DNA from 3 places in the Pseudomonas gorinensis genome. Region 1 is predicted to be linked to each of the others. Evidence: riboswitches for the same ligand, from Rfam matches in the RefSeq annotation. Region 1 holds a riboswitch; each other region holds the start of a gene.
The links. A riboswitch is a leader RNA that binds a small molecule or an ion and turns the genes downstream of it on or off. The one in region 1 is predicted to bind cobalamin.
Positions count from the first base shown of each region.

Region 2: it holds a riboswitch for cobalamin, as region 1 does, so the genes downstream of both, cobO (cob(I)yrinic acid a,c-diamide adenosyltransferase) here and cobW (cobalamin biosynthesis protein CobW) in region 1, are expected to answer to the same signal.
Region 3: it holds a riboswitch for cobalamin, as region 1 does, so the genes downstream of both, AB7933_RS23150 (ABC transporter substrate-binding protein) here and cobW (cobalamin biosynthesis protein CobW) in region 1, are expected to answer to the same signal.

Region 1 covers NZ_CP167125.1:3,376,498-3,380,949, forward strand. The annotation lists gene AB7933_RS15430 (CbtA family protein) at 1-552, opposite strand, end outside; gene AB7933_RS15435 (CbtB domain-containing protein) at 564-752, opposite strand; cobalamin riboswitch at 849-1,053, opposite strand; cobalamin riboswitch at 1,095-1,294, shown strand; gene cobW (cobalamin biosynthesis protein CobW) at 1,387-2,448, shown strand; gene cobN (cobaltochelatase subunit CobN) at 2,452-4,452, shown strand, end outside.
Region 2 covers NZ_CP167125.1:5,399,640-5,404,091, reverse strand. The annotation lists gene AB7933_RS24420 (C40 family peptidase) at 1-495, shown strand, start outside; gene AB7933_RS24415 (PQQ-dependent sugar dehydrogenase) at 567-1,880, opposite strand; cobalamin riboswitch at 1,980-2,228, shown strand; gene cobO (cob(I)yrinic acid a,c-diamide adenosyltransferase) at 2,308-2,919, shown strand; gene AB7933_RS24405 (cobyrinate a,c-diamide synthase) at 2,916-4,238, shown strand; gene bluB (5,6-dimethylbenzimidazole synthase) at 4,231-4,452, shown strand, end outside.
Region 3 covers NZ_CP167125.1:5,113,187-5,117,638, reverse strand. The annotation lists gene AB7933_RS23160 (ABC transporter ATP-binding protein) at 1-62, opposite strand, end outside; gene AB7933_RS23155 (FecCD family ABC transporter permease) at 59-1,063, opposite strand; gene AB7933_RS23150 (ABC transporter substrate-binding protein) at 1,060-2,070, opposite strand; cobalamin riboswitch at 2,185-2,379, opposite strand; gene AB7933_RS23145 (DNA/RNA non-specific endonuclease) at 2,462-3,391, opposite strand; gene AB7933_RS23140 (M4 family metallopeptidase) at 3,524-4,452, shown strand, end outside.

The sequences.
Region 1 (4,452 bases):
CGGGGCGCCGATTACGTGAGGCACCACGAGGATCGCCACGCCCAGCCCTTTAAGCAGCCAGTTGCCACCGAACACCAACAGCGCAATACCGGCCGCAGTGGAGGCGGCCGTGCCGATCCACCAGATCTGGCGTTGCGCCAGGTCGGCGGCGGCCGTGCCCGGCAGCTCGGGCGGCAGGCCCAGGGTCGGCGCCAACACAAAGGTCGCGTAGCCGGCCAGGCCCCACAGCAAGCCTTGGGCCGTGCGGGTCGGTGCGCGCAGGGTATAGAGGCCGGCCAGCATCAGGGCGAAGCCGACGGCGACCACCAGGTTGCCGCCGGTGGTCGACAGCACGCGCTGCCAGCCGTCTTCCGGTTCCCAGGCTTCGGCGTCATGGGTGTGCGCAGCGGCGCCAGCGGCATGCTCGTGCACGACTTCAGTCGCGGCCGGGGCCTTTTCGAAGGTTTCCGCCTGCAGAATCAGCGGAGCGACCCAGAAGCTTTGCAGCAGTGTCAGCAGCAGGGCGGCCAGCAAGCCGGTGAACCCTGCGGTTTGCGCAATACGTTTGATCATGTCGGCAGGTCTCAGTGGCACGGGAACGCGGCGCTGTGGCGGGTATCGTGGGCTGCGTTGTGCACCGCCTCGATATGCGAGAACCCGGCGAAATACACCAGGCACGCGCCCAGGATCGAGGCGCCGATGGCGGCGGTCAGGCGTTGGCTGAGGGTGGCGGTACTGCTGGCGGTGTGCGAAGTGCTGCTGATGATCGACATGGCGCGTCCCTATCGTGTTCAGGGTGAAACGAGCGCATGCAAACCCCGCGAGCCGGGCACGCAGGGTTTTAACAGCGCCCGCCCACCGCGGGTTTGTTATCTGATGTTATTCGGGCCGGTCTCCGGGCTTGCGAGGGACACTGGGTCTATAAAGCGTCGCCTTCCCATGCCGTACAGGCACAGTGGATCTGACGCTTCACTCGCTTACCGTTGCGGGGGCAGCACCGGACTGGTCATAAGGCTATGACTCACCGGTTTCCCGTTTCACCCTGTGAAGGGCACCCGAAACAAGGCGTGTAGGAAAGCATGCAGAGCGACGGTAGTCAAATTGACCGAGCCCCTGTAGCCTTGCACCTTCGAGGTTCTTCGGCCCAGGCCGAAGCTAAGAAGGGAACGCGGTTCAAGCCGCGGCTGCCCCCGCAACTGTGAAGGGTTTATCTGACTGCCACGCCACTGCCATTGCGGCGGGAAGGCGCAGCCAGCGCCGGTCGCAAGACCCGCAAGCCCCAAGCCAGGAGACCTGCCTCGCAACCGATTTTCCAATTCAACCGGGCGGGGTGATCCGGTGACGAAATCTGCTGCTGCGCGCCACGCAGGGCCTATCGTCCCGTATGCCCGCCCCCAAGGGCATCCGATGAAAACACTGGCCAAACTTCCCGTCACTATCGTTACCGGCTTTCTCGGCTCGGGCAAAACCACCTTGCTGCGCCACATGCTCGACAACGCCCAGGGCCGTCGCATTGCGGTGATCGTCAACGAATTCGGCGAGTTGGGCATTGACGGTGAGATCCTCAAGCAATGCTCGATCGGTTGCACCGAGGAAGAAGCCAACGGCCGCGTGTATGAACTGGCGAACGGCTGCCTGTGCTGCACCGTGCAGGAAGAGTTCTTTCCGGTGATGCGCGAACTGGTGGCCCGTCGCGGCGACCTCGACCATATCCTCATCGAAACCTCTGGCCTGGCCTTGCCCAAGCCCCTGGTGCAAGCCTTCCAATGGCCGGAAATCCGCAGCGCCTGCACCGTCGACGCGGTGATCACCGTGGTCGACAGCCCGGCGGTGGCCGCCGGCACCTTCGCCGCCTTCCCGGACCAGGTCGACGCCCAGCGCAAGCTTGATCCGAACCTGGACCACGAATCGCCGTTGCATGAACTGTTCGCCGACCAGTTGGCCAGCGCCGACCTGGTGATCCTCAACAAGTGCGACATGATCAGCCCCGAGGACCTGGCCCGCGTGCGCCTGGAAGTCGCCGAAGAGCTGCCACCCGCGGTGAAGATCGTCGAAGCCAGCAGCGGTCGCCTGCCCCTGGACGTGCTGATCGGCCTGGGCGCTGGCTCCGAAGAGCATATCGACGGCCGCCACAGCCATCACGATCATCACCATGACGGTGAAGACGACCACGATCACGACGCGTTCGACTCCATCTCCATCGACCTGCCCCAGGCCGATGAGGCACTGTTGCTCGACGCGCTGACCCAGTTGGTGGTGCAGCACGGCATCCTGCGTGTCAAAGGCTTCGCGGCGATTCCGAACAAGCCGATGCGCCTGCTGATCCAGGGCGTGGGCACGCGTTTCGACAAGCACTTCGACCGCGCCTGGGGGGCCGACGAGGCGCGCATCACGCGCCTGGTGCTGATCGGCCAGGCGCTGGACGCGGCGGGCCTCGAAGCGCAATTGCGCGCAGCGCTCAACGTTTAACCCATGCACCTGCTCAGGACTCAACCCGGCGGCTTCGTCGCGGACGACAATATCGCCGACCTGGGGCAAACCCCCGCCGAGCTGGTGATTCTGTGCAGCGGCGATTCCAGCCTGGCGCTGCTGGCCGAAGCCGCCCAGCAGTTGCCCGAGGACTACCCGAGCCTGCGCCTGGCCAACCCCATGCAGGTGCAGAACCACGCCTCGGTCGATCTGTATGTCGATGAAGTGCTGCGCCATGCCAAGGTCATCCTGATTTCGCTGCATGGTGGCATCGGGTATTGGCGCTACGGTATCGAGCGCCTGGTGGCACTGGCCGAGCGCGGCGTCACGTTGATCCTGGTGCCCGGTGATGATCGCCCGGACCCGGAACTCAGTGGCCTCAGCACCGTGGCCGCTGAGGCACGCGACCGCTTGTGGCAGTACCTGCGCCAGGGTGGCCTGGGCAATGCCCTGGATTTTTATCGCTGCCTGGCCAGCGCTTATCTGCAGCGTGACTACGCCTGGGCCGAGCCACACACTCTGCCGCGTACTGCGATTTATCACCCGCATCAAGCCAATGCCCGCCTCAATGATTGGCAAATGGAGTGGCACCCGGAGTTTCCGGTGGCGGCGGTGCTGTTCTATCGCTCTCATTTGCAGGCGGCCAATACCGGCTTTATCGATGTGTTCTGCCAGCGTTTGCAGGCAGCGGGCCTTAACCCGTTGCCGGTGGCGGTGGCCAGTTTGAAAGAGCCCGGCTGCCTGGCGGTGGTCGAGGATTGGCTGGATGAAGTCAATGCGGCGGTGATTCTGAACACCACCGGCTTTGCCCAATCCAGCCCCGAAGCCCCCCATCTACGCCCGTTTCGCCGCAATATCCCGGTGATCCAGGCGATCTGCGCCCAGGACAACCAGCCCGGCTGGCAAGCCAGCGAACAGGGCCTCGGCCCGCGCGACCTGGCGATGCACATTGCCTTGCCGGAGCTGGACGGGCGGATTATCAGCCGGCCGATCAGCTTCAAAGACCTGGCCTGGCGCAGTGAGCGCAGCCAGTCGGACGTGGTGTGCTACCGCGCCGCGCCGGAACGTATGGACTTTGTTGCCGAACTGGCGCGACGCTGGGTCGAACTGGCGCGGGTGCCGAATGGGGATAAGCGTATCGCGCTGATCCTGGCCAACTACCCGACCCGTGATGGCCGCATCGGCAACGGCGTGGGCCTGGATACCCCGGCCGCCGCGCTGAATATCCTGCGCGCCCTGCACAGCGAAGGTTACCCGGTGCCGGAGACGCTTCCCGACAGCGGCACGGCGCTGATCCATGAACTGCTCGGCGGTGTCACCAACGACCTGGACAGCCTCGACCTGCGCCCCTGCCACCAAAGCCTGGGGCTGGACGACTACGCGGTGATGTTCAGCCGCTTGCCCGAGGCCAACCGCCAAGCGGTACTGGCGCGCTGGGGCTCGCCCGACAACGACCCGATGTGTCGCGACGGCCGCCTGATGATTGCCGGCCTGCGCCTGGGCCAGACGTTCGTCGGTATCCAGCCCGCACGCGGCTACCAGGTGGACGCCAGCGCGGTGTATCACGACCCGGACCTGGTACCGCCGCATGCTTACCTGGCGTTTTACTTCTGGTTGCGCCACACCTACGGCGCCCACGGCGTGATCCATGTCGGCAAGCACGGCAACCTGGAATGGCTGCCGGGCAAGGGCGTGGGGCTGTCGGAAAACTGCTGGCCCGACGCGTTGCTGGGCCCGCTGCCGAATATCTACCCGTTTATCGTCAACGACCCGGGCGAGGGCGCCCAAGCCAAGCGCCGCACCCAGGCAGTGATCATCGATCACCTGATGCCGCCGCTGACCCGTGCCGAAACCTATGGGCCGTTGCGCGACCTGGAGCTGTTGGCCGACGAATACTACGAGGCGCAATTGCTCGACCCGCGCCGCGCCCGTGAGCTGCAAAAAGACATCCTCAAACTGGTGCGCGAAACCCGCATCGACCAGGAACTGGAACTGGACAGCGAC
Region 2 (4,452 bases), 2.0 Mb from region 1:
AGCGCCTGCGCAAGCCGCACACCGCCACCCGCTCACGTAGCGGCCAAGCCTAAGCCGGTGTTCAACTATTCCAGCCAAAGTTTCTCGCCTGCTGCTGAAGATGTGCTCTTCCGCGCGCTGGGCCTGGTCGGCACGCCTTACCGATGGGGCGGCAATACGCCGGATTCGGGTTTTGATTGCAGTGGCTTGATCGGCTTCGTCTACCGCGATGCCGCTGGCATCTCCCTGCCGCGCACCACTCGCGAATTGATCGTGATGCGCGCCCAGGATGTCAGCGAAGAAAACCTGCAGACCGGTGACTTGCTGTTCTTCGCCACCGGTGGTGGATCACAGGTCAGTCATGCCGGGATCTATGTAGGCGAAGGGCGCTTTGTGCATGCGCCACAAACGGGCGGTACGGTGAAGCTGGACACCTTGTCCAAAGCCTATTGGCAGAACGCCTACCTGAGTGCCAAGCGCGTGTTGCCGGCTGAGCACTTGGCCCGCAATCCCTAAGCCAGAAACCGAACCCAATGTGGGAGGCAGCAAGCTCCCTCCCATATTTTTTGTGGTGGTCTTGAGAAAAGTTACTTAACTGCAGACACCCGCCACACCTTATTCCCCACATCATCCGCCACCAGCAGGTCCCCCTGCTGATCGATCACCACACCCACCGGCCGGCCCATAGCGTTCTCATCCTTGTCGAGGAACCCGGTCAGCACGTCCACTGGCTGCCCCTTGGGTTTGCCACCTTCGAACGGCACAAAGATCACCTTGTAGCCACTGTGCGGCTTGCGGTTCCATGACCCGTGCTGGCCGATAAAGGCGCCGTTGACGAACGGTGCAGGTAATTTGCTGCCTTCGGCGAAGGTCAGCCCCAGCGAAGCGGTATGCGGGCCGACGGCGTAGTCTGGCGCGACCGCCTTGGCGACCAGGGCCGGGTCCTGTGGTGTGACACGCACATCCACATGTTGCCCGTAGTAGCTGAATGGCCAGCCATAAAACGCGCCATCCTTGACCGAGGTGATGTAGTCCGGCACCAGGTCGCTGCCGATCTCATCGCGCTCGTTGACCGCGGTCCACAGCTTGCCGCTCTGCGGTTCCCAGGCCATGCCGTTGGGGTTGCGCAGGCCCGAAGTGAAAATCCGGTGCTGGCCACTGGCGCGATCGACTTCCCAGATCGCCGCCCGACCTTGTTCCGCTTCCAGGCCGTTCTCGCCGACGTTGCTGTTGGAACCGACGCTCACATACAACTTGCTGCCGTCCTTGCTGGCCACCACGTTTTTCGTCCAGTGGTGGTTGATGCTGCCGCCCGGCAGGTCGACCACCGTGGTGCCGGCCTGCGTGATTGCGGTTTCGCCCGGTTGATAGGGAAAGCGCAGCAGCTTGTCTGAGTCGGCCACGTAGAGGTCGTTGCCCACCAGGGTCATGCCGAACGGCGAGTTGAGATTCTCCAGGAAGACCGTGCGGGTCTCGGCGACGCCATCGTGATCGGCATCGCGCAGCAAGGTGATGCGGTTCGGGCTGGGCACACCGGCACCGGCGCGGCCCATGACCTTTTCCATTACCCAGCCGCGAATACCCTTGGCGTCGTCCGGCTTGGGCGGCGCATTGGTTTCGGCCACCAACACATCGCCATTGGGTAGCACATACAGCCAGCGAGGGTGATCCAGGCCTTCGGCGAACGCTGTCACCTGGGTGCCCGCGGCGGCGGTTGGCTTCATGCCAGCAGGCCAGCCAATGGCTGGGGCGATATTCACGGTGGGGATCAGGGTCTTGTTGGGCTCTGGCAGTTGGGGCGAAGGGCCGGTGCCATCCGATACCTTCAAGGTCGAGCTTTCTCCGCAGGCAGCGAGGGTGCCTGCGACCATGATCAGTAGGGTGAGTCTTGTTTTATGCATGGTTTTCTCCTGAATGCCTGTAAGGGTAGAGGAGTGCTGCGGCACGATGGTTCAAGTGCAAGGCCAGCTTTAATTGACGCTCCCCCCCCAACCCACTAACCTTCGCGACTTGTTTCAGGTGCTCTGTGACCCAAGGGTCGACTGAGTGAAACAGGGAAGCCGGTGAGTGAGCGCACTTGTACACAGTGTTGCCGCAATTCCGGCGCTGCCCCCGCAACGGTAAATGAGTCAAGACGGTGCTATTGGCCACTGTATCGCGCTGCGATATGGGAAGGCGCAGCGTCGGCCTGCTTTCTATAAAGCGAGCCACTCATGAGTCCGGAGACCGGCCTGGATCATCCAACAGCATCACGGTGGGCGATGCTTGGCTGTCTGTTTTTGTTTTTTCCTGCCCGCCGTTTTTGTCCAGCCCCAACGGAGAGCTGCCATGACCGATTCCCCCGACCGCGACGAACGCCACCTGGCGCGCATGCTGCGCAAAAAAGCCGTGATTGACGAGCGCATTGCCAATTCCCCGAACGAATGCGGTTTGCTGCTGGTGCTGACCGGCAACGGCAAAGGCAAAAGCAGCTCTGCGTTCGGCATGCTCGCGCGCGCCATGGGCCACGGCATGCAGTGCGGCGTGGTGCAGTTCATCAAAGGCCGTAACAGCACCGGCGAAGAATTGTTCTTCCGGCGCTTCCCCGAACAAGTGCGCTTTCACGTCATGGGCGAAGGCTTCACCTGGGAAACCCAGGACCGCCAGCGCGACATCGCCGCCGCCGAGGCCGCCTGGGCCGTGTCTCGCGAACTGCTGCAAGACCCGAGCATCGGCCTAGTGGTGCTGGATGAGCTGAACATCGCCCTCAAGCATGGCTACCTCGACCTGGACCAGGTATTGAGCGACCTGCAAGCCCGTCCGCCGATGCAGCACGTGGTGGTTACCGGCCGTGGCGCCAAGCCGGAGTTGATCGAGATGGGTGACACCGTCACCGAAATGGGCATGCTCAAGCACGCGTTCCAGGCCGGTATCAAGGCACAGAAGGGCGTCGAACTTTGAATCAGCCCCGTCATTGTCCGGCCGTACTGATCGCCGCACCGGCGTCCGGCCAGGGCAAAACCACGGTCACCGCTGCGCTGGCCCGTTTGCACCGCAACCTGGGGCGCAAAGTACGCGTGTTCAAATGCGGCCCGGACTTCCTCGACCCGATGATCCACGAACGCGCCAGCGGTGCGCCGGTGTATCAGTTGGATATGTGGATGGTTGGCGAGCAGGAAAGTCGTCGCTTGCTGTGGGAAGCGGCAGGGGAGGCCGACCTGATCCTGATCGAAGGCGTCATGGGCCTGTTTGACGGTACGCCGTCCAGCGCCGACCTGGCGCGGCACTTCGGTGTGCCGGTGCTGGCGGTGATCGACGGCACCGCCATGGCCCAGACCTTCGGTGCCCTGGCCCTGGGCCTGGCGCGTTATCAGCCGGACTTGCCGTTTGCCGGTGTGTTGGCCAACCGTGTCGGCACCTTGCGCCATGCGCAACTGCTCGAAGGGAGCCTCACCGAAGGCCTGCGCTGGTACGGCGCGTTGTCCCGTGAAACCGGGATTGAGTTGCCCAGCCGCCATCTTGGCCTGGTGCAAGCCAGCGAACTGAATGACCTCGACGTACGCCTGGACGCCGCTGCCCAGGCCCTGGGCAACAGTTGTGAAGTTGCCTTGCCGCCGCCGGTGACCTTCGCCGCGCCTGAAGTGATCGAAGCCGAACCGCTGCTCGCCGGTGTGCGCATCGCCGTGGCCCGTGACGAAGCCTTTGCCTTCACCTATGGCGCCAGCCTGGATCTATTGCGGGCGATGGGGGCCGAGTTGCGCTTTTTCTCACCGATTCATGATCGCCAAGTGCCCGAGGCCGACAGCCTCTATCTGCCAGGCGGGTACCCGGAGCTGCATCACCAGGCGCTGGCGGAAAACACCTCGATGCTCGATGCCATCCGTGCCCATCATGCTGCCGGTAAACCCTTGCTTGCCGAGTGTGGCGGCATGCTCTACCTGCTGGACTCGCTCACCGATGTCGACGGCACCCGTGCCGAGCTGGTCGGCCTGTTGCAGGGGGATGCGGTGATGCAGAAGAAACTGGCGGCCCTTGCCCTGCAAAGCGTCGAGTTGCCGGAAGGCGTATTGCGCGGGCACACCTACCACCATTCCCTGACCAGCACCGACTGGCAACCGATCGCCCGTGGCTTGAGCCCCAACGGCGGGCGGGGTGCCGAGGCGGTGTATCGGCAAGGGCGGATGACCGCTTCCTACGTGCACTTCTACTTCCCCTCCAATCCCCGTGCGGTTGCTGCGCTGTTTGCGCCCGACCTTGAGTCAGCCCAGTCCCATGAGTGACAACGCTTTCCCCCCGGCCGAGCGCGACGCCGTTTACCGCGCCATCGCCGAACGCCGCGACATGCGCCATTTCACCGGCGGCACGGTGGCCCCGCACTTGCTGCATCGCCTGCTCCAGGCCGCGCACCAGGCGCCCAGCGTCGGCCTGATGCAGCCCTGGCGCTTTATCCGCATCAGCGACCGCCAGTTACGAGGGCAGATCCAGCAACTGGTG
Region 3 (4,452 bases), 1.7 Mb from region 1:
TCGCGCAGCAACTGGGCCTCTCGCACCTTGAAGCCCAGGGCCGTGCAGCTCAGCACCGTCATCGCGCATTCCTCCGGCCGATCAGGATCAGCGCAAATACCGGCGCGCCGACGAGTGCGGTGACCACGCCCACCGGAATGACCTGGCCCTTGATCAAGGTGCGTGACAGCACATCGGCTGTAATCAAAAACAATGCGCCTCCCAAGGCGCTGGCCGGCAGCAGGCGTGAGTGCCCGGTACCGAGCAACAGGCGTGCGGCGTGAGGGATGACCAGGCCGACAAAACCAATGGAGCCGACAATCGACACCATCACCGCGGTGACCAACGCCGCGCAGCCCACCAGCACAAATTGCACGCGGCGCACCGGGATGCCGAGGGACGCCGCCGAGTCGCTGCCGAAGGTGAATGCATCCAGTGCGCGGCGGTGCCACAGGCACACCGCCAACCCCGCGACGGCCACCGGTACCGCCAGCCACACCGACGACCAACGCACGCCGCTGAGATTACCCAGCAACCAGAACAGGATGCCGCGCGCCTGTTCGGAGCTGGCGGACTTGGTGATCAGGAACGCGGTCAGCGCGTTGAACAGCTGCGAACCGGCGATGCCTGCCAGGATGATCTGGCCGGTGCCGCTCGACGACCCGCTGGCCCGGGCGAGCAAAATCACCAGCGCAAACGCCGCCATCGCCCCGGCAAAGGCGCCGGCGGACAGCGAGATCAAGCCACCGCCGACCCCCATCAGCACCACCAGCACCGCGCCGGTCGAGGCACCGGCGCTGATGCCAAGCAGGTAGGGATCGGCCAAGGGGTTGCGCAACAACGACTGCAGAATCACCCCGCATGTGGCCAGCCCCGCACCGCAGGCGGCGGCGACCAGCGTGCGAGTGAGGCGATAGTTCCACACCACGCCTTCGTCGATAGGGTCCAGCGCGTAGCCGGCGGCCCACAGTTTATTAGCCAACACCTGGAGCACTACCTGCGGCTCGATGGCGGTTTCGCCGATGGCTACGCCGGCCAGTATGGCGATCAACAGCAGCGCCAGGGCGAGAAGCGTTCTGCTCATTTGGGCAGGTCGTAGCTGTCGATGGCGCTCGCCAGTTGGTCGAGCCCATCGAAAGTACGCACGCTGGCCTGTAGGGCCATGGCGTCGAGGATGATGATGCGGTTGTGTTTCACCGCGTCCATGTTGCGTGTCACCGGGTCGCTGCGCAGGAAGGCCAGTTTCTGTTCGTAGTTGTCGGCCGGGTAGCGGCGGCGGTCCATGCGCGCGATCACCAGGAAGGTGGGGTTGGCTTTGGCGAGGGTTTCCCAGCCGACGGCGGGCCACTCTTCATCGGACTGCACCACGTTGTGCAAGCCGAGGGTTTGCAGCATGAATTCGGGGACACCCTTGTGGCCGGCCACATAGGGATCGCTGGCCATTTCGGCGCTGGAGAACCACACCAGCGCACTGGCCTGCTTGAGGCCCTTGTTGCGGGCGGTGGCGACGGACTTGGCCAGGCGCGCCTTGAGCGCCTCGTTCAGTTGCTGGCCGCGGTCCGGCACGTCGAAAATCTCGGCCAGTTGGCTGATGCTTTTATAAATGGTGTCGATGCGGAACGGCTCCAGGCGTGTGCCGTCGGCGCCCACCAGGTTGTTCTTGCCTTCGCAGTCGGACGGCAGCAGGTAGGTGGGGATCTTCAATTCATGAAACTGCTCGCGGGTGCCGACCACGCCTTGTGGGCCAACCACCCATTCCAACTCGGCGGCCACCAGTTGCGGGCGCTTGGCAATGACCGCTTCGAAGCTTGGCTCATTGTTGGCCAGGCGCTCGATGGTGTCGTTCTGTGCCTTGAACTGCGGCAACACGTTGTTGAACCACAACGCCGTGCCGACCACTGTGTTGCCCACACCCAGGGCGTAGAGCATCTCGGTCGCCGCCTGGCCAATGGTTACGCTGCGGGCGGGCGCTTGCTGAAAGGTCAGAGTGCTGCCGCAGTTCTCCAGCGTCAGCGGGTAGTGGGTGGGCGTCGCCTGGGCCAGGGCACAGAAGCCCAGGCCGGTGAGCAGGGCGGTAACGCGTGGCAGCATGGGGCAATCTCCTGGGAGCCGTACGTGGAACTGGGGAGGTACGGTTCGGAAATACGCCCTCGGACGCTGCGGTGGAGGCAGCCAAGGATGTCCTTCCCGGACACCCCGCCGGTTAGTGGTTTTACTGGGCCGGCAGGTCTCCTGACTGATGCGTCGTCACCCGGCTCCAGCCTTCCCGGAGGGTATCCAGTGGCGTTGAGGAGCAGGCTCGGCATCTACAGTTGCGGGGGCAGTTCCGATTGACGCGGGGGTACCGCGCTTCGGATTCCCTATTAGTCCCGTTTGGGAACCGGCGCGGTATGGTAGTCGATTGGGCTGGGGAGGGGGAACCGAATGGCGGCTTTCTGTAGGCGCGTGCAGGCTCGCGCCCACATAAAGCCGCGGTAGCCGGTCAGAGGCGTATATCTTCAGGGCCGCGGATCAGTGCTTCAATTCGCGTCCCCGTTGCGCGCTCTTCATTGCTGAAACCGTCGTAGTCGGCCAGGTTGGCGAAACGGATGCCGGTCAATTGCTCGATCTGGATCACACTGCGCCGGTAGGTCCGCAGTTGGCCAAATACCAGATCAAGCTGACCGAGTTCACGGCTCTGGTCGATCATGTAGGCGCTGGCAGAGGGCTTGCCGTCGTCGCCGAGGTAGGCCACCACTTTCCAGAATGCCTTGGGGATTTTCACGCCGCGGTAGACACGGTCGTCATCGGCCAACACCGGGCCGGTAAACACCGTGGCCCGGGCCTTCCAGCGTTGTGTGTTGTCGAGAATGTAGTCTTCGAGCTCCAGCCAGGTCTTCTGGTTGAACCCGCTCATCTGCGGCGAGCAATTGGTGAAATGGAACGTATCGAGGTTGGCGGTGTTGGCCTCGTCGCCCCAGTTGGGATCCTGTCGTCGCACCAGGTGGCCGCGATCCAGGCCGTTGTTGGTGTAGAGCTCGTCGCCAATCTGCGCGCTGATGGGCAGGCGGCCGTCGTAGGCCCAGGTGTCGTTGCTGCGAACGATATCCACCGCCTGTCCGCCGTCGATATTCACGCCCACATAGAGCGCCATCCGTCGGGAACGTGACAGGGTCACCGAGAAATGCGTGTAGTCCAGGCGCAGCGGCTGGACGTCAGTTGCCAATGCCTCATCCACCGTGGGCCACGGCACGGCGAAGCCGCTGAGAAAGTCGGGTGCGTAGCCACGCCGGTCCTGCAAATCCTTGGCGGGCGTCACACGGGGCGTCGCCGCCCTGGCTTCCATCAGGCTGGGGGTGGCCGGGATCAACGGGCGTAGATCGACGAGCCGGGGGCGGTGGGTCAGGTCAATTTTGGCTTTGCGTGCTGGCATCGCGAGTTCCTCGCAGTCTTGGGTAAACACGACTGCAACACAGGTTCATGACAATTAGGGCCAGGTGCCCGCAGCAGGGCTATCCTGAACCGGTGACCCGGACGTTCATTACCCGCCAAAAGGAGCCAGCCCATGTGTGTTCGCCACCCGCGCCAGGCGATTTTCTGCCTGATCCCGCCTTACATCCTCGACCAGATCGCGCGTAACGGTAATAAAACGCAACGGGACGTCGCGCTACGTACCCGCGCCAAGGACAGCACGTTCCGCTCGTTGCGCATGGTCGCCGAGCCCGCTCATGGCCCGGCCCGTATGGCCTTGGCCATGGGCGCCGGCAAACGGCGTTCGATCTACGGCGCCGAGGGCACGGATAGCCTGCCAGGCAAGCTGATCCGCGGCGAAGGGCAGCCCGCCAGCGGCGATGCGGCGGTAGACGAAGCTTATGACGGTTTGGGCGCCACGTTCGATTTTTTTGACCAGGTCTTCGACCGCAACTCCATCGACGATGCCGGTATGGCGCTGGACGCGACCGTGCATTTTGGCCAGAACTACAACAATGCGTTCTGGAACTCGACCCAGATGGTGTTTGGTGATGGCGATCAGCAATTATTCAACCGGTTCACGATCGCGCTTGATGTGATTGGCCATGAATTGGCCCACGGCGTGACCGAGGATGAAGCCAAGCTGATGTATTTCAATCAATCCGGCGCCTTGAACGAGTCGTTGTCGGATGTGTTTGGCTCGCTGATCAAACAGTACTCGTTGCAGCAGAAGGCGCAAGATGCCGATTGGTTGATCGGCAAAGGGTTGTTTACCGACAAGATCAAAGGCATTGCGCTGCGCTCGATGAAAGCACCCGGTACTGCCTTTGACGACAAGTTGCTGGGCAAGGACCCACAACCGGGGCATATGGATGATTTCGTACAGACTTACGAGGACAATGGCGGGGTGCATATCAATTCTGGCATTCCCAACCATGCGTTCTATCAGGTGGCCACGAAGCTGGGTGGGTTTGCCTGGGAACGTGCGGGGCGGATCTGGTATGACGCATTGCGCGATGCGCG